DNA from 2 places in the Aliiglaciecola sp. LCG003 genome. Region 2 is predicted to be linked to the other one. Evidence: predicted binding sites of a transcription regulator. Region 2 holds the regulator's gene; the other holds the start of a gene.
The links. The regulator sigma-54, encoded in region 2, starts transcription at its own class of promoters, with help from an activator protein. The targets are predictions, from matches to a motif close to GTTGGCACGNNNNTNGNNT.

Region 1 (10,179 bases), 1.7 Mb from region 2:
GGATATCCACCATCGACAATCCCACGCCGATAATATAAAGGATCCCGTGCCTGGATTTGTTGCCGGAGGTGCTCAACCAGGTCAACAAGATAAATGCAACTATCCGTCACAATTACCAGCCAAATCATACCTAGATGACTGGTGTAGCTATGCATCCAATGAAGTCACGATTAATTGGAATGCCCCTTTAGTGTATGTTTTGGCAAGCTTACATACCATGCAGTATGACTCTAAATAAGCATAAAAATTAGTGATTCTTAGTGAGAAAATTGTACTCTTTAATCCCCTTAGCTCGGCCCTGAGGACTCTTCATTAGTCGATAAAGCACTATCATGCACTGTGGGTAAACCTGAAATGGCAATACACAAAAGTATGCTATTCATCTAAGGGACTTTGAATCCCAATATTGGTGTGTAAGGGACACAATCAAGACACCCTTAATAAATTAATTTACTGGCTATTTTATTTTAACTCCGTGCTTTAATAGAACATTGACTATACTGTCTTAGGCCGAATTAGAATGTAAAGGGTTAGGGGGCTTAGCTATTGCTCTCAACAGCTCAGGTTATATTGCTCCTTACTAGGCCGTCCAAAGATCGTAAATTGCGAGCTGCGGTGCAGCACCGTCTTAATTGCATATATTGGCTAGCCAAGGGTGAAATATAAACATCTTACACTCTCAGAATTGTATATCTTCGCAACTTGCATTTTCCTTATTTACTCTTTAACTACGGATTGGGAAAGATGAAGTCTGAGCTGGATAATGCTAAAACACACTTAAATAAATTAGGTCAATCGCCAGATGATATAGAGATGTATCTCAAGGCTGTTTTCAATGATATAGGAGACCCAATATTCGTAAAGGACCACGAATGCAGGTTGATAATTGTCAATGACGCTTTTTGCAGCATTTTCGGTCTACCCAGGAAGGATATCATTGGTAAAACCCTGGCCGAAAAAGTTCCGCCTGAAGAGCGTGACCACTTTTTATCTATTGATAGAGAGGTATTATCTAAAGGCAAAGAAATTTTATGCGAAGAGACTCTCACTACCAGTGGGGTGCAGACCAAAACAATTTTGACCCGAAAAAACAGATTCGTAGATAGCAACGGAAATTACTTTCTGGTGGGGATAATCCATGATATTACCCCTCGCAAGCAAATCGAAGAAAGATTAAAACGAGCAGCCAGTGTCGTCAGTCATGCACATGAAGGTATCATGATCACCGATTCCACAGCTACTATTATAGAGGTCAATCAGAGTTTTAGCCGTATTACTGGGTATGCTGAAGAAGAAGTGCTGGGTCAAAATCCAAGAATTCTTCAATCTGGTCGTCAATCAGCTGAATTTTACGGAGAAATGTGGCGTACCATCCTAGCAAAAGGCTATTGGCGTGGTGAGATTTGGAATCGTCGTAAAAATGGTGAGGTATACCCTGAAATGCTGACTATTAGTGCGGTGAAGAATACCAATGGACAGGTACAGCATTACATTTCACTATCAACCGATATTACACCAATGAAGGCGTATCAAGGACGGCTGGAGCGAATTGCCCATTTCGATCCCCTGACCAATCTCCCCAATCGCGTATTACTTGCAGACCGGCTAAGCCAGGCCATGGTGCAATGCCAACGACGTCAATTATCACTGGCAGTTGCATTTATGGACTTAGATGGCTTTAAAACCATAAATGACAGTCTTGGTCACAATGTTGGCGATAAGTTGCTCATTACCGTGTCTCAGCGTATGAAAGAAGCATTGCGAGAAGGTGATACATTAGCTCGAATAGGTGGTGATGAATTTATCGCAGTAATGGTTGATTTAGAAAAGATTGAAGATGGTGAGCTTGTTTTAAAGCGCCTACTCAAAGCTGTGTCTGAACCCGTTTCCGTGGGTGATGCAGTAATGCAAGTTTCAGCCAGTATTGGTGTCACCCTTTATCCACAGGATGGAGTAGATGCAGACCAATTGATGCGACATGCTGACCAAGCTATGTACGTTGCTAAACAAGCCGGTAAAAACCGTTTCCACCTTTTTGATACTGCACAAGATACAGCGTTCAAGACGCAGTTGGAAAGTATTGAAAATGTAAGCTTGGCTTTGGCTAAGGGAGAGTTTGTCTTGCACTTTCAACCAAAGGTCAATATGCGTACAGGCACAGTAGTAGGCGTTGAAGCATTAATTCGTTGGCAGCACCCAATCAATGGTTTAGTGCCGCCTATTGAGTTCTTACCTGTGATAGAGGGGCATTTGATTAGTTTAAAACTGGGGGAATGGGTTATCGACACGGCTTTGCAGCAAATTATTAAATGGAGAAGTGTGGGGGTAGACCTGCCGATTAGTGTTAACATTAGTGCATATCAGTTACAACAAAACAATTTCACTGCTCAATTAGCAGCAATATTAGCACTCAATCCTGAGGTCAATCCAAACTGCTTAGAATTGGAAATTTTAGAAACAACCGCATTACATGACACCTGCCAAGTGTCTACTACTATGAATGCATGCCATGATTTGGGTGTGCGTTTCGCTATAGACGACTTTGGTACAGGGTATTCTTCACTTACTTATCTTAAGCGCTTACCAGCGTACTTAATCAAGATTGACCAAAGCTTCGTGCGAGACATGCTACAAGATGATGATGATCTGGCCATCGTTGAGGGGGTAGTTGGATTGACCAAAGCTTTCCAGCGTAAAGTGATTGCAGAAGGAGTCGAATCCATCGAACATGGTGTTGCATTATTAAAACTAGGTTGTGAGTTGGCCCAAGGTTATGGGATCGCTCGACCGATGCCGGCCGCTGACCTTCCTGAATGGCTTGCTAACTGGAAAGCGGATGATTCTTGGCTTATCTGATATAGGTATTCCCCATTAATTAAGCGCCACTCTAACCTTACTGCTGTTAATTCCGTTCACAAGTACTGTTATCAAGACAACAATTTAAAGGTAATGGCTTCTGTTTTTAGATCATTTTGTCGACTGGCTTTAAATGTTAATAACATTGAATTCTAACGTGTTATTAAATATTCAACAAAAACAATTGGGTAACTTTGAAATATAGCTGTAACTATCTGACTTACAAGTCGTTTACCTTTGTGATACAGCATTCATACAGACACTAACGAAAATTTCATGCATAACTTTAAACACCTAAGAATGGTCTTAGGGTTTGGAGAATACTATGAAAAAGCTAATCGCAATATTACTTATGTGTGCTTGTGCACAGGTTAATGCGGGTTTAAAAGAGTCGCTAGAGTATCGGTTCGAAGGTGACGTTTTTTATGCGGGTTATTGCCAAGCTGTACTGGAGGACAATGTTAAATTAATGGAATCCAAAATCCGCTCCCACGTAGGGAAAGTCGCATCTACCCCCAAAGCCGTAACAAAAGCTATTTTGGCCCACAACGGCATTACTTGTGATGGGATGGATCTGGTTACATTTTCAAAACAGCGTCATGCCACAGAAATTTATGCTTATTTGCGCGCTAAAAATGACTAGTGCTCTACGCGAACACAATCATATTTTAACAAAATTCATAGCCTGCTTAGCAGGCTATTTTACAAAATAAGGCATCAATTTAGTTAACGCTTGCCCGTATATGGTGCGATGGGTAATAAATATTTCCGTAATTTCTGCTCTCAATTTATTGAAAAATCTAACCCAAACTTAATATCGCTATTTGTATCAATGCCTTAGCTTAATAACTCAGAAGAATTTCAGTATCCAAATCTAACTGGCCTGCGCTTTGCTTTTGACTGGTTAATACTAAATCACTATGTAAAACCCTATCACAAGGTTTAACACAGATATTGAACCCTAAAGCGAGACGCTAACCTGATGCCAGAACTAGCAGATAAAATGAAAGTGTTGCTGATAGATGTCGATTTGGCCAAGATTCAGGACGTGTCGGATGCCTTGTGCGACTCTAGATATAGTATTGCACAGCATCAGGGGCAGCCGGCGTCCCTATTGAAAATGGTGGATAGTCTACAACCGGATATTATTGTTATTGATATTGAAAGCCCTAGTCGAGATATGTTGGAGAGCTTATCAGCCATTTCGAACTTTAACCCAAAACCCGTTGTCATGTTTAGTACGCAAAATGACACTGAGGTTATTAACCAATCAATTCAATCTGGCGTGAGTGCCTATGTAGTCGGGGATGTGGAACCTAGTCGTGTTAAACCTATTTTGGATGCGGCTGTCGCTCGGTTTACCCAGTTTCATCAGATGAAAAATCAGTTATATGACACTCAGCAGCAACTCAACGCTAAAGAAATAGTTGATAAGGCGAAGCGTGCCTTAATCAAACAGAAATCATTGACGGAAGAGCAAGCTTTTCACTCAATGCGCAAGACTGCGATGGACTCTGGCCAATGCATAGAAGATGTAGCTAAAACCGTATTGAGCATATTAAACAATCTAGATACAGGAGCGAGAAGTCGATGATTTTGGAAACCACAGATATTAATTTGGGGTTTATTCCTCTAACTGATTCTGCCCCACTGATTGTAGCCAAAGAATTTGGTTTTTTTGCAGAATGGGGCTTAAATGTGAATTTATTAAAGCAGAACTCCTGGGCCACCTTACGAGATAAATTACACGCTGGCTTACTTGACGCTGCACAAATGCTGGCACCTATGCCGATTGCGAGTACCTTGGGGCTTGGTGTTGCGCCAACACCGGTAATCACCCCTTTGATCCTTAGCTTAAATGGCAATGCAATAACACTATCTGAATCCTTACATTTAGAAATATTACAAGCCAATAAAATATCCCATATTACCTTGCCGATGGCAGCTTATTTATTGCAAGAGGTTGTTGCAAAACGCAAAGAAACGGGGACCGCTAAATTAAGTTTTGCAAATGTATTTCCTTATAGTTGTCACTATTATCAATTGAGAGATTGGCTAAAATCAGGTCATATCAGTGACGATGATGTAGATATTGTTGTGGTCCCGCCAGTCAGTATGGTTAATTTTATGGAAGCCGGTGAAATTGATGGTTTTTGTGTTGGCGGCCCCTGGAATGCAAAAGCCGTGCGTTCAGGCATTGGTATAACAGCGTTAACATCTTTTGATATCTGGCAAGACTCCCCAGAAAAAGTATTAGGGTTACTTGAGTCTTACTATACCCAAAATCCTAATACAGTTTTGGCGCTATGCGCGGCTCTTAAACAAGCTTGTAGTTGGCTAGAAACCATACCTAATTGTTTTGAGGCTGCTCGAGTGTTAAGCAAGAGCCGTTACCTTGATGCACCGCTGGATGTTATCGCACCTTCGCTATTAGGAAGCTGTCTGACTCACAAATCCACAGGCCCACGCAGTATACCTTCATATAATCAATTTTCTGCTCGGCATAATGGTTCGATTAATCAGCCAGAGCTAGTTCGTGGTGAATGGTTATTAAAGCAAATGCATAATGCAGGACAGATAGATATCAGTACCATTCAGCCCTCCTTTGTTTCAAAAGTTTACCGGCCCGATATTTATCAACAAATGAAGAAGGTGTTGGACCAACATGCGTTAACTAACATCGATGAGGCTTTGAGGCACTTTGATGGTGCCCGTTTGCACCGTGTTATATCCTGATAAATCATTAAAACATAATGTCATATTTATAAATTATTGAATTTAATGGATAAATATTTCATGGCGTTCTTTCTGCTTAGGTAGTTTTGGGATAGATACCTGTGGCTAGGTCACCTACTATTTAACACCAAGGTCTAACGACTTTTATATTTACACCAGCCAAAAGAAAAATAAGACCTATTTAGTTAACGGCAGTTAAGCTGTTAATTGTTGGCAATGTCGCCTACACAATTTTTAGTGATCTGAAGTTTGTGTGGGCTTTTTTTTACCTTTTTTTCATGTGTTTAACATGTAAAAAGTGATACCAGTTAAATTATCTAACTGGGCATCATGGTTAAAAATAATCTGCGCTTGGTGAATAGTATGAAAACAATAAAAAATTAGCGGTAAAGGTCTGTTGTGCGGAGGCGTATTGGGCGTGCTAGCGCTGTGCACAGAAGCCTCTCAAGCATCAGTCGCATTTTACCAAGGCAGTGTAAAACTAGATATGCGCTTGCGATATGAGTCAGTTGACCAAGATAATGCCCTTGAAGACGCTGGTGCTTTGACCCTGCGCACCCGATTGGCGTTGGTTAGTCGTTACGTAAGTGGGATCTCCGCTAGCTAGAGTTTGAAGATAACCGGATTGTAATGGGGCAGGGAAACTACAGTTTGCCTGTAACAAGCTATCAGGCTGGTGAATATTCAGTAGTCTCCGATCCTGATTTTACCGCGCTCGATCAGGCTTTTATTCGTTATGCTAATGAAAAGCTAGATATTAAATTGGGTCGCCAAGTTATCACCTTTGAGAATCATCGATTTTTAGGTCACGTTGGATGGCAACAAGTCAGACAGACCTTTGATGGGCTCACGGTGAATTATGCTCCTGTTGAGCAACTTGCTATCAAATATGCCTATTTAACAAAACGGAGAATTTTTGCCCAACAAACAGATCTAGATGCTAAAGACCAGGTATTAAACCTTAGTTATTCATCTTCCGTTGGAAATTTAACCGCTTATAGTTATTTGCTAGAGATTAAACAACAAGCAAAGAACAAATTGGATACCTATAGCCTGCGCTTTTCGGGTCAACAAGCAGTTGAGCAGATAACTCTGCTTTACGCCTTTGAATATGCAAGCCAGCATAACCACACAGATATATCTGATTATGATGCTAAGTACTTTTTTGCTGAAACAGGCTTGCTATTCAATGGAGTCACCGCAAAATTGGCCTATGAAATACTCGGTTCTGACAATGGTGAGTTCGGCTTTCAAACACCTTTGGCAACATTGCATAAATTTAATGGTTGTTCAGATCAATTTTTAATGACGCCCTCGCAAGGACTAAAGGACATCTATTTAAGTTTATCTATGCCTATATTAGGAGGTACGGCCGTGGTTGTATATCATGACTTTTCCGCAGATGACGGTGTTACCGGCGCCGAGGATTTTGCTAGTGAAGTGGATTTGCAGTTCACCCGTAAGTTTAGTTAGCATTATAGCCTGGGTGTAAAGTGGCCGCTTATTCTGCGCAGGATACAAAAGTAGATACCAACAAACTTTGGTTGTGTTTTGCTGCTTCCTTTTAATCAGACGCTGATATACTTTGTGTTAACAGCAAAGTCACCATTAGGGCTCAAATGACTATTCAAATTAACTATATCGAAATACCCGTTAAAGATATCCAAAAAAGTAGAGTGTTCTTTAACCAAGTGTTTGGCTGGACTTTCGTTGAATATGGCGAGGAATATCTAGCGATTGAAAATGCCGGTGTAGCTGGGGGCCTATATTTGGCTGATACAACGGTTGCAACTGCTAGCGGTTCAGTTTTGGTGGTGATGTACACAGATAAGTTAGAACAGCTTGGTGAAACGATAGAGCAAAATGGCGGTACGATCACCAAGCCTATTTTCTCTTTTCCTGGCGGCCGACGTTTCCACTTTGTGGATTTAAACAATAATGAATATGCTGTCTGGAGTGATAAATAACAGCGAGAAACTAAACTATCTGTTTGTGTATATGGAATGCACCCGCCATCGGGGGGTGCATAATCCTGATACGTTCTGCTTGTTGCAATTAGTGTTAATGTTCTGATAACTCACGGGGTGTCAAGTAGCCATCGTGGTCAATATCCAATTCGGCAAAAGCTGCCGCGAGTTCAGGATCACTTGCTACCTCATCTGCACTGATACGACCATCGTTATTCATATCCAGCGCCATGAATCTATCATCTTGTGCCAGCGCAGAGGCGGCCAACACTAATGTACTAAATAAGATAAGGGTTTTCATATTGCTTTCTCCAAATAAAGTGAAAAGCTAAAGTTAGGATTAGGTGTAGATAGGGACAACAGTAGCGCTTAATTTGACAATTCTTGAGCCGTTAAATAACCGTCTTTATTTACGTCCAGCTCAGCAAAAACAGCTGATAGAGTGGGGTCACTTGCCGCTTCCTCAATACTAATACGACCGTCCACATCCAAATCTAAAGCCTTAATAGGATCATTTTGCGCCATCGCAGGGCTGACATCAAAGGCTAACATACTAATTAAAATTATTTTTTTCATGACACATTCTCCAAAAGTTTTTGAAAGTGCTCCCTTGCCTTAATAGCAAGAGAGCAGAATTGATGATGTCGTTACAGATTAGTGCTCAGCTAATTCGCTAGGACTAAGATAACCATCTTTATTAGTGTCTAGTTGAGAGAATTTAGCCGACAATTCTGCATCACTTACCGCTTCTTCGACGCTTATACGGCCATCCATATCCACATCCAGTGAGGCAATTTTATCTTCCTGTGCCATGACTGAGGTGGCTGAAAAGATTAGTGTACTAAGTAAAATTAACTTTTTCATATTTGATTCTCCGATACAGTTTTAAACAATTGCTATTGGTACATTGTTTGAAGGCTAGTTATTTACCTTCTATTATTTGCAGCAACTTTATTGCTACATACAAGGGTCATATCACTTACTGTGCCAAAATTATAAATTATATGTATAACAATGACTTATGTCAGGTGGCAGAAGCAAGCGGGGAGGGGAGTTGAAATTAGCTATGGAAATAGTCGATTTTTGTGTTCAATAGCAGACACTTAATTTGTGTGCTTTATAAAAATTATGCAAAATCAGATGCTTAGTATGATGCGAAAAGGCAACTAAGCCTAATCGCCAGTGCTGTTAGAGTAATTTTGAGCCGTTATCACCGGCCAAATTACTCAGCCAAATTGTTTGATAAGGGTATAATTCAATAAACTGCTGTTCTAGTAAGACTTGTGTATTTTGTATTAGGTCCCACCAGCAATCCGTACCGATAAGATTGATGTCGGAAAGGTATATGTTCTGGGGTTCATCACTTATATTACTAATGCAAAAAATACTTTGTCTACGATCCATACTTTGACGCCAAAAGCCAAATAGATGCTGGCCCAGTTGCAGAGTGAACTGAGTCGCATTGGGATGGAAAGCTTTTTGTTTGATACGTATATCTAATAAATGGGTCAAGCGATTCAGTGCTTTGCAATGTTGGCTCGACTTGTTGGCTAACTCATTACTAAGGTGAGTTAAATTCCAGCGATGACGGTTTATGGAACGATTTTGACTGGTATTTTTAACTTTTTCATAATCATTACCAGTTGCCAATAAACTGTGAATATAGATACCCGGAACACCCTCCAAAGCAAACATAATTTCATGGGCACAAATAAAGCGCTCAAATCCCCATTTATCAGGGCCCTTGGTGGTGCCCTGTAAAGCATCAAACAGTGTGATATTGATTTCATAAGGTTTTTGGATCCCCGTCTCGGTTACGCGCCAGGAGACCAAGCCACCAAAACTTTGCATAGTGTTAAGTAAGGTATTCAGCTCTTGTTCGTCAAGTAAGCCCTCAGCGGGTCGCAAACCAATCCCGTCATGTGATGCAATAAAATTGAAGTAAAATGTTCCGTTTTGCGCCGGAGGCATGCTCATTAACCAATTTTTCAAATAGTTACAATCACCCGTTACTAAGGTGTTAACCAAAAGTGGCGGCAGTGAAAAGTTATAAATGGCATGGGCTTCATTGGCGTTACCTAGGTAGGTTAGATTTTCTCTGTTTGGAATATTGGTTTCTGTGATGATAACGGCATCATGTCTGGCGTATTCTATTAGTGTCCTCAATAACCGAACCACTTCGTGGGTTTTCTCAAGGTTAATACAGCGAGTAGCGGATTCTTTCCATAGAAATGCGACTGCATCCAAGCGAAAAATGCTGACTCCGTTGTCTAGATATTGGCGTATAATGGCTACAAAAGCAGCCAGTACATTTGGATTGGTAAAGTCAAAATCAACTTGGTCATGGCTGAAAGTACACCAAACCTTTTTCGTTCCTGATATCGTTTCGGTGATTCGGAGTAATTCAGAGGTTCTTGGCCGAACCACATCAGAAATATCGAATTCATCAGTGACAGTAAAGAAGTAATCGTGCCCTGGTCCTTCTGCTTTGATAAAATTTTCAAACCAGATACTACGAGCAGAGCAGTGATTAATTACCAAGTCTGACATCATTCGATAATCCTTGGCAATGTTTTGAATATGGGACCAATCACCTAAGGCTTCATTGACCACAGAGTAA
Region 2 (10,179 bases):
GCACTGCTCAAACCTCTAATTGTTTCATCAACTACTGTACGGCGTGAAATGCCGGTGCTATTGGCCGTGACCTTATTAGCCATGTATTTCTTGTCAGATAATTACCTGAGCTTCAATGAAGGTGTCATCCTAATCATATTATTTTTCGTCAGCATAGGAGGGTTAACCCTTATCTCTATGAATGTGGAAAAAGATGATCCACTGCAAGCAGAAACAGAAGACGAAATTCCCATTGGCGTACCTGCCTCTAAAGCTATTTTTTGGGTGATAATTGGACTGATTTTATTACCTGTCAGTGCGCACTTTATGGTCGGCTCAGCGGTAGAGATTGCTCGCTTCTTCGGTATGAGCGAGCTGGTAATAGGTTTGACAATAATAGCGCTGGGAACAAGTTTACCGGAGCTTGCAGCAAGTATAGCCGGGGTATTGAAAGGCGAAGATGATTTAGCCTTGGGTAACATCATAGGTTCGAATATTTTTAATTTGTTAGCCGTACTAGCCATGCCAGGGTTATTTGCCCCTGGTTTCATTGATGAAAACGTCGCTAGCCGAGATGTCTATGCGATGTTATTCATCACGAGTCTGATGATAGCCTTTAGTTTCAATCTTCGTGGCACCAGACGAATCAACCGATGGGAAGGTGTGGCACTAATATTGTGCTATTTCGCCTATTGCGCCTTTTTATTCTACTAAATTAAGTGAAACTAAGTATGTCTTCACCGTTTAGACTGTCAGCGATTAAGGTGCTTGAGATTGAATCTCAGGCTATTTTGCAGCTGCAACAATATATCGATAGCAGCTTTGACAAAGCCTGTGAATTACTGCTTAACTGCACCGGCAAAGTAGTCGTTTGTGGGATGGGGAAATCTGGACATATCGGCAAAAAGATAGCAGCTACGTTGGCTAGCACAGGTACACCGGCATTTTTCATGCATCCTGGCGAAGCTAACCATGGCGATTTGGGCATGATTAGTGAACGCGACATTTTACTGGCCATTTCTAATTCTGGTGAAACCGTTGAGTTGTTGAATCTGTTACCTGTCGTCAAGCGGCTTAAAATTCCAATTATTTCCATGACCAATAATAAACACAGCGCATTAGCTAAGTATTCTGATGCAGTGTTGTGTGTCAAAGTTGAACAAGAGGCCTGTTCGTTAGGATTAGCTCCTACCGCTAGCACCACCGCAACCTTAGCCATGGGGGATGCACTGGCGGTCGCCCTGCTGGATGCTAATGGATTTACTCCGGCGGACTTTGCCCTGTCTCATCCAGGTGGAAGTTTAGGTAGGCGGTTATTACTTACTATCGAAGATATTATGCATACTGGCAGTGAGCTTCCTCTAGTAAAAGAAGCACAGACCATTAGTAGCGCACTAATGGAAATATCCAGTAAAGGGCTAGGTATGACTGGCATCATTAATGATGAAGGTCTACTTAGGGGTATCTTCACTGATGGTGATTTACGCCGCATTTTGGACAATCGAATCGATATTCACTCGACGGCCGTCTCACAGGTCATGACCTCTAATAGTATAACCGGCCGAGCAGATATGCTTGCAGTTGAAGGATTGAATCTAATGGAAAAGCACAGAATAAGCGCACTGTTCGCAGTGGATGACAACAACTTACCTGTAGGTGCGCTAAATATGCACATGTTGCTCAAAGCTGGAGTGCTATAATGTCGACTATTGATACCCTGTATGGTCCGGTAAAGAACAACCTTATCCGTAAGCTGAGTAAAGTAAAACTACTGGTATGTGACGTGGATGGCGTGTTTTCTGATGGAAATATTTACATGGGTAACAGTGGGGAAGAGCTCAAAGCATTTAATACTTTAGATGGTTATGGTATCAAAGCGATGCTAAAAACCGGTGTAGAAGTGGCTATTGTCACCGGCCGAGAATCTGCCATAGTTGAGACTAGAATGTCCGCCTTAGGTGTATCCTTGATTGTACAAGGCGAAGAAAACAAAAAATCGGCCGTAAAAAAGATGATCAGCCACTTGGGAATTAAAAAAGAAAATGTAGCCTCCATTGGTGACGACGTTGGAGATATTGGCATGTTCCAAGAAAGCAATGTCGCTTTTAGCGTACCCAATGGCCACCCCTATGTTCGTCAACAAGCCGAGTATGTGACCCGTACCTATGGTGGCGCTGGGGCCGTGCGTGAAGTGTGCGATTTGATTTTGTTCGCCAATAATAAGTTAAATCATGTCTACGGAAGTAGCACATGAGTCGAATAACTATCAGTATCGGCCTATTATTTTTGTTGGTCTTATTGATTTATGTACCAAGCTGGATGAGCGCAGATCCACAAAACACCAATGAAACTAACGAAGAGTCTTGGCGACCTAACTATCAAGCACGTAACATGCGCAGTACTTTGTACAATGAGTTTGGTGAAATTAATCACCAAGTATTTGCCTTAAAGATGGAACATTATCAGTTATTAGGTTTCACACTCTTTAGTCAGCCACGTTACACCATATATGTGGCGGATCAACAAAACCCTTGGCATGTTGAGGCGACAGAAGGAACCTTGTACGACGACAACCGAATTCAATTGGAAACTGATGTTGAAATCCGCAGCTTGGACGAAAGTGGATTTATCCAAACCATCAAGACTCAATTTTTAGAAATTAATCTGGGAGACAAGACCATGATGTCAGATCAACCAGTACAAATTAACGGCAAAAATTTTGTTGTCATGAGCAATGGCTTTTCAGCAAACTTAGCCACACAAGAATATGAGTTAAAAGATCATGTCCAAACACAATATGCTCCGCGCTAGTGCACTAATATTTTTCATCGCCAGCAGCCAAGTTTCATTAGCTGACGAAAATGACTTTGAACTGCCCATAAAAGTCGATTCTCAATCTAATTTTTTTGATGGCAAAACCAAAACATCCATTTTTCGCAAAGATGTCAAAATCACTCAAGGTTCGTTGGAGATTTTAGCGGATGAAGTAGAAGTCATTGCCGGCCTAGGGGAAGGCAAAGAAATTTTCATCGCCAGAGGAGAGCCTGCCAAGTATACCCAGAAACTTGATGATGGAGGCTCCATAAGTGCCGCTGCGAATGAAATCAAATATGAAGTCAGTAGCAGAACCCTAACCCTTTCTGGAAATGCTGAGCTGAATCAGGATAGTAGTTTAGTTAAGGGTGAGTCGATTATCTTTAATATGGAACTGGAACAACTGGTAGCAGAGAGCAGCGACAACGGTGAAGGTGGAGTAACCGCGATTTTTCAGCCGGACAGTTTACGCAAAAAATCAGATGATAAAGAATCTGAGCAGCAACTTGAACAGGATAAAAAACCTTAATGGCTACCTTAAGAGCAACCAATCTAGCCAAAGCGTACAAATCTAGACAAGTAGTACGCGACGTTAGCTTAGAGGTGTCCACTGGACAAATTGTCGGTTTGTTGGGTCCCAATGGCGCGGGTAAAACCACTACATTCTATATGATAGTGGGCTTGGTGCCCTTGGATAAAGGCGAGATCATGATTGATCAGAAAGAACTGACCTTTCAGCCCATGCATATCAGAGCCCGCGAAGGTATAGGTTATTTACCTCAAGAGTCGTCCATCTTTCGCAAGCTTACTGTGTATCAAAATATTATGGCTATTTTGCAAACCCGCAAAGAGCTAAGCGCTACACAGCGAGAAGAACAAGCCGATTCTTTGTTAGATGAATTCAATATTAACCACATTCGAAACAGTTTAGGAATGAGCCTGTCTGGTGGCGAAAGACGACGAGTTGAAATTGCCAGGGCCTTGGCTGCATCCCCCGAGTTTATTCTGCTTGATGAACCTTTTGCTGGTGTTGATCCTATTTCGGTAAATGATATAAAAAAGATTATTCAACACTTGCGCGAGCGAGGTATTGGGGTGTTAATAACGGATCATAATGTTCGGGAAACTTTGGATGTCTGTGAAAAAGCCTATATAGTAAGTCATGGTGAACTGATCGCATCAGGCACCGCAGAAGAAGTATTAAATAATCAACAAGTGAGAGATGTATACCTTGGTGAGCAATTCAAGCTATAGTTAAGGTATCAAGAATTTAACCCACAGCTTTCTGGCTAACTGAGTAAGAACTTAAAAAATAAATGAAACCCTCGTTACAGTTAAAATTTAGCCAACAACTCACAATGACTCCGCAGCTTCAGCAGGCTATTCGATTGCTGCAACTGTCGACCCTTGATCTCCAACAGGAAATACAAGAGGCGCTTGAGTCTAATCCGTTATTGGAGATAGAAGAAGGCTCTGATGGCCCTAGCGGTGACGCTGCATTAGCTGAAAATAATGGTAACGAAGCGGACGAGATTATCTCTGCAAGTGCCGACACTATGGACACAAATGAGGCATTAGAGAAAAACGATTTACCTGACGAATTACCCATTGATAGTACTTGGGATGACTACATTAGCGCGTCTTCCGCTCCGGCTTCCATCAGCGGTGGTGGTGGTGATGATGACCAAATATTTCAAGGTGAAACCACAGACAACATCCAAGATCATTTGTTGTGGCAAATGCGCCTCACTCATTTTTCCGATTTAGATATCGCCATCGCTACCGCAATTATTGATTCAATTGATGAATCTGGCTATTTAACCATGAGCACCGAAGAGGTGTTAGCCAGTCTCGATGATGATGAAGTAGAGCTTGACGAAGTAGAATGCGTACTCAAGCGCATTCAAATGTTTGATCCCATAGGCTCAGGTTCTCGCTCCCCACAAGAATGCCTAATGATTCAGCTCAATCAATTTTCAGCGGACACACCTTGGTTAGCTGAGGCTAAATTATTAATTGGTGAGCATGCGGAACTTCTCGGCAGTAAAGATTATCGTACTCTTATGCGTAAGACGCGTTTGAAAGAAGAAGAGTTACGGGAAGCCATGCGCTTGTTGCAAACATTGAATCCACGTCCTGGAAGTGCATTACTTATTGGTGAGCCTGAATATGTTATTCCTGATGTAACGGTAATGAAAAAAAGTGGCAGATGGCAAGTCGAATTAAATCCAGACAGCTTGCCCAAGTTAAACGTGAATCAGCAATATGCAGCAATGAGCCGTAGTGCCAAAAATACCAGTGACAGCCAATTTATCCGTTCTCATATGCAAGAAGCCAAATGGTTTATTAAAAGCCTTGAAAGCCGAAATGATACCTTGTTAAAAGTGGCCAATTGTATCGTTCAACAGCAAATTGGATTTTTCGAGCACGGCCCGGAAATGATGAAACCTATGGTGTTAAATGACGTCGCGGAAATGGTCGACATGCATGAATCAACCATTTCAAGGGTAACTACGCAAAAGTATATGCATACACCCCGTGGGATTTTTGAATTAAAATACTTTTTCTCAAGCCACGTGGCGACTGACTCAGGTGGAGAATGTTCATCTACCGCCATACGCGCTCTGATTAAAAAGCTGGTAGCGTCTGAAATTACGACGAAACCATTAAGCGATAGCAAAATTGCTCAACTGTTGGCTGACCAAGGTATACAGGTTGCCCGACGGACCATAGCAAAATATCGGGAGTCTCTTTCGATCCCACCGTCTAATCAACGCAAGAGCCTGCTGTAGGCTCATCAACAGAAGGAAGACGCTTTATGCAAATTAACCTTACTGGCCATCATGTAGAAATTACAGATTCATTGCGAGACTATGTAGACACGAAATTTACTAAGTTAGAACGACATTTTGACCATATAAACAATGTTCATGTAATCCTAAATGTCGAGAAACTCAATCAAAAAGCCGAAGCAACCGTTCACATGACAGGAGGCGAAGTTTTCGCCACTTCTGAGCATAACGACATGTATGCGGCTATTGATAGTTTGATTGACAAGCTTGATCGACAGGTGATCAAGCATAAGGAAAAAGTTAAGCGCCATTAACCTAAAATTTGAATCTTAATGGAAATTAGAGACATACTTACTCCTGACTGCACAAGCTGTGCAGTTCAGGGGACGAGCAAAAAGCGTATATTAGAAATCATCAGTCAACTCGCAGCCCAAAAGCTGCCCGACATTGATCAAACCGATATACTTACGAGCCTGTTAAGTCGTGAAAAACTTGGTAGCACTGGAATTGGTAATGGCATTGCGTTACCCCATGGCCGTTTGCAAGGCATTGATAAGGTTTTGGCCATATTAATAACCTGTAAACCCGCTATAGCCTTTGATGCTATAGATAATTGTCCGGTTGACATTTTCTTCGCCATTTTGGTTCCTGAAGAACAAGCCCAAGGGCATTTGCAAACCTTGGCAACCATAGCAACTAGACTCAGTGATAAGGAAGTCCTTAAAGTACTCCGAAAATGCGAGACTGATGGGCAATTGTATGAGGCAATCATTGGATGAAATTGATCATCATAAGTGGCCGTTCTGGCTCAGGTAAGTCTATCGCTCTGCGGGCCTTAGAAGATTTAGGTTATTACTGTGTTGATAATATTCCGGTCAACTTACTACCCACCCTTACTCACACAGTGGTGGACGAATACGATCAGGTGGCAGTCAGTATCGATGTACGGAATTTACCTAAGATCCCGGGGGAATTAGTAGAGATACTTGACTACTTACCCTCCACTTGGGATATGACCATTGTCTATCTAGATGCCAGCGACGATATGCTGATAAAACGATTCAGCGAAACCCGTCGTCTGCACCCTCTTTCACGCCAGAACAAATCTTTGTCTGATGCAATTCAAGCCGAAGGACAGCTATTAGCGCCTATCGCTGAGCGAGCCGATTTATACCTGGATACTGATAAATTATCGGTACATCAACTAGCTGAATTAGTTCGTGAACGTATCTTAGGTAAAAAGAGCTCAAGATTAGTATTGGTATTTGAATCATTTGGCTTTAAGTACGGGATCCCTAAAGACGCCGACTATGTGTTTGATGCCCGCTTCTTACCCAACCCACACTGGGAGCCGGATTTAAAACATCTTACGGGCCTTGATGCTGCGGTTGAAATATTTCTTGGCTCTCAACCTATAGTGACTAAATTTATTTGGCAAATCCAAAACTTAATCTCCACATGGCTGCCCCACCTAGAACGTAACAATCGCAGTTATGTGACAGTAGCTATCGGGTGCACTGGGGGTCAACATCGTTCGGTATTTGTGGCCGAATCCTTAGCCAAGACCTTTGGGGCGTCCCATCCAGATGTTCAGATCCGTCACCGAGAATTAAACCGTTGATCCGTTGTGAAAGGAAAATGGTTATCGTCAACAAACTCGGCCTTCACGCCCGAGCAGCGACTCAACTGGTTAAACTCGCCACCCAATTTGATGCCGAAGTCACCTTGCAACAAGGTAAAAAAAGCACTTCCGCTGTCAGTGTGCTTGGATTGATGATGTTAGAAAGTTATCAGGGCCGCGAGGTTACTGTGATCAGCGAAGGGCCAGATGCAGAAATTGCTATGGAAGCCATTGAAAAGTTGATTGTCGAAAAATTCAACGAACAAGAATAAGCTCATCCTGCAAAAATATAAACAAACGATGCAGAAGCTAATATAATTGCTGACCTGACTCCCTTACTCCACTAAACTATTAATAAGTTTAATCTTTTCATCAAGCTGTAGGTTCATGGCAGAAGCCCTAGAAGTTAAGCACGCCCAACGACAGCTCAAGGCAATTAATCAAGCCTTGAGTAGTGGCCGTTTTGTGCATGTGCACAAAGTGCTTCACGATATGCCTGCTAGTGATATAGCCCTACTGCTTGAATCAACTCCGACCAAATCTAGGTACGAGTTGTGGCAGATGCTTGACCCTGATTTTTACGGTGATGTTCTCGAAGAACTGTCAGAGGATGTCCGTAATGGCATTATCGGTCAAATGGTGCCAGAAAAAGTGGTCGATGCCCTTGAAGATATGGACATCGATGATTTGGCCGAAACCCTCAGCAGCCTGCCACAATCGGTCAGTAATGATGTGCTGCAGTCCATGGACGAGCAAGATCGTTTGCGCGCAGTAAAAGCCCTATCTTATGGAGAGGATACTGCCGGCTTTATTATGAATACCGACACCATCACCCTGCGTGCTGATGTCACTATCGAAGTAATACTAAGATATCTGCGCTTGCGAGGTGAAATACCAGAAAGTACCGATACCTTTTATGTGGTCAGTCGCAATGACACCTTAATCGGTACAGTCGCGGTAACCAAACTGCTTACTGCGTTACCCGAGCTGTCGATTAGCGATTTAATGGATGAAGAGCCAGAAGCTATCCCGATAGACATGCCTGAGAAAGATGTAGCCAAATTATTTGCTCGCTATAATTGGTTGTCTGCACCAGTTGTAGATGAAAACCACCAGCTTTTAGGTCGAATTACCATTGATGATGTTGTCGATATCATTCGTGAAGACGCTGAGCACTCAATGATGAGTATGGCCGGTTTGGACGATGAAGAAGATACCTTTGCGCCGGTGTTACAAAGTACCCAAAGGCGTTCGGTGTGGCTGGCGGTCAATTTGGTGACAGCCTTACTCGCGGCTGCAGTCAGTGATTTATTTGAAGCAACACTGAGTCAATTAGCGGTCCTTGCAATCCTCAATACCATAGTGCCCAGTATGGGCGGGGTCGCAGGCAACCAAACCTTGACTCTGGTTATCCGCGGTATGGCACTGGGTCATGTTAGCGCCGGAAACTCCAAGTTTTTGATCACTAAAGAACTGGCTATCGGCTTCTTCAACGGTATGATTTGGGCGGTGCTCATTGCCACCGTGATAGCGCTATGGAAACAAGATTGGATGCTTGGCGGGGTGATAGCCTTTGCGATGATGATCAATATGGTAGCCGCAGGCCTCGCTGGCGCAACCTTACCTTTGGTGATGAAACGTCTGAAAATTGATCCTGCATTGGCCGGAAGCGTAATCCTCACGACCATTACCGATGTGGTGGGGATATTCGCATTTTTAGGTACAGCTACTCTATTTTTAATGTGACCTATAGCAAATAGATAAGGGACTAGCACATTTCAAGCTTAAAAATCATCAGCTTAACAACGCTTGCCCTGATTGCTTTTGCTGGCAATTCATTGCTGTGCAGACTGGCATTAGCTAACCATACTATCGATGCCACCAGCTTCACCTTAATCCGCTTAGTTTCTGGCGCCTTAATCCTCAGCACTATTCTGTTTACCCGCCAAAGTAACAATACCGTTTTTCATTCAGGTAGTTGGCTGTCAGCATTGGCTTTGTTTATCTACGCTGCGGGTTTTTCCTATGGATACATTGATTTAGACACAGGAACAGGTGCCCTGGTGCTATTTACATGTGTGCAGATCACCATGATAGTAGTGGGAATCCTCCGTGGGCAACATCCGACAAAGCTTGAATGGCTTGGCTTACTTAGCGCCTTTGCTGGCTTTATTTACTTAATTTCGCCGGGGGTAACAGCACCATCTTTATCCGGTGTGTTGCTAATGAGCTTGGCAGGAATGGCTTGGGGTTGGTACTCACTGTTAGGGGCTAAATCTGCCACACCATTACAAGATACAGCTGCCAATTTTGTTAAAGCATCACTATTATCGGTGATGTTAGTACCTATACTATTCGTCCATTCTCAAATTCAACTTGAGGGAGTCGTGTACGCCATCCTATCAGGCACACTGACATCTGGTATTGGTTATGCCATTTGGTATCAGGTGCTACCCTATTTGCGCGCTAATATTGCCGCGGTATGTCAATTAAGTGTACCGATTATTGCAGCTCTGGGCGGCATTTTACTGCTGAACGAAACATTTTCTATTAGGTTGTTAGTCGCCTCGATTAGCATTCTAGGCGGAATAATTTTGGTGATCAAAGCCAAGCAATTTACTAAATCAAAGACATAATCAGAGAGCATTGATTTTTCACTAATGTTTTCGTTGTAATTTTTTTGAGACCTTTCAAAAGAATGAGTGACAACATCCTGATGCTACAGGGTCGACTTGGTGACTTATTATGCCGATAATAGTTTTCTTAGCCTGATTCTTTACTAAACATTTTTACGGGAATAATTTTGAAACTTAACCTATCCAGCTACTTACCCATAGTCTTCTCTACTTTGTTTATTTCATCTTGTGCGGTAGTCAGTCAAGATGCTCAGCTTAATCCTGTTGCCACTAGGGTGGTCAAACAAGAAACACTCACCTTTGCAGATGTAGTATCTGAAACCACTGAGTTAAGCCG

Region 1: the regulator sigma-54 is predicted to act here: its motif matches at 8,533-8,551, upstream of QR722_RS08860 (EF-hand domain-containing protein).

Annotation. Positions count from the first base shown of each region.
Region 1 covers NZ_CP128185.1:2,046,721-2,056,899, forward strand. The annotation lists gene QR722_RS08810 (glycoside hydrolase family 9 protein) at 1-238, shown strand, start outside; gene QR722_RS08815 (EAL domain-containing protein) at 745-2,856, shown strand; gene QR722_RS08820 (hypothetical protein) at 3,182-3,499, shown strand; gene QR722_RS08825 (ANTAR domain-containing response regulator) at 3,839-4,450, shown strand; gene QR722_RS08830 (CmpA/NrtA family ABC transporter substrate-binding protein) at 4,447-5,592, shown strand; gene QR722_RS08835 (hypothetical protein) at 6,005-6,199, shown strand; gene QR722_RS08840 (alginate export family protein) at 6,244-7,065, shown strand; gene QR722_RS08845 (VOC family protein) at 7,212-7,559, shown strand; gene QR722_RS08850 (EF-hand domain-containing protein) at 7,654-7,860, opposite strand; gene QR722_RS08855 (EF-hand domain-containing protein) at 7,929-8,135, opposite strand; gene QR722_RS08860 (EF-hand domain-containing protein) at 8,214-8,423, opposite strand; gene QR722_RS08865 (sugar phosphorylase) at 8,748-10,179, opposite strand, start outside.
Region 2 covers NZ_CP128185.1:3,723,541-3,733,719, forward strand. The annotation lists gene QR722_RS16195 (calcium/sodium antiporter) at 1-693, shown strand, start outside; gene QR722_RS16200 (KpsF/GutQ family sugar-phosphate isomerase) at 711-1,679, shown strand; gene kdsC (3-deoxy-manno-octulosonate-8-phosphatase KdsC) at 1,679-2,233, shown strand; gene lptC (LPS export ABC transporter periplasmic protein LptC) at 2,230-2,790, shown strand; gene lptA (lipopolysaccharide transport periplasmic protein LptA) at 2,777-3,322, shown strand; gene lptB (LPS export ABC transporter ATP-binding protein) at 3,322-4,047, shown strand; gene QR722_RS16225 (RNA polymerase factor sigma-54) at 4,110-5,585, shown strand; gene hpf (ribosome hibernation promoting factor) at 5,612-5,899, shown strand; gene ptsN (PTS IIA-like nitrogen regulatory protein PtsN) at 5,918-6,364, shown strand; gene rapZ (RNase adapter RapZ) at 6,361-7,206, shown strand; gene QR722_RS16245 (HPr family phosphocarrier protein) at 7,224-7,478, shown strand; gene mgtE (magnesium transporter) at 7,594-8,952, shown strand; gene QR722_RS16255 (DMT family transporter) at 9,045-9,842, shown strand; gene QR722_RS16260 (DUF2608 domain-containing protein) at 10,010-10,179, shown strand, end outside.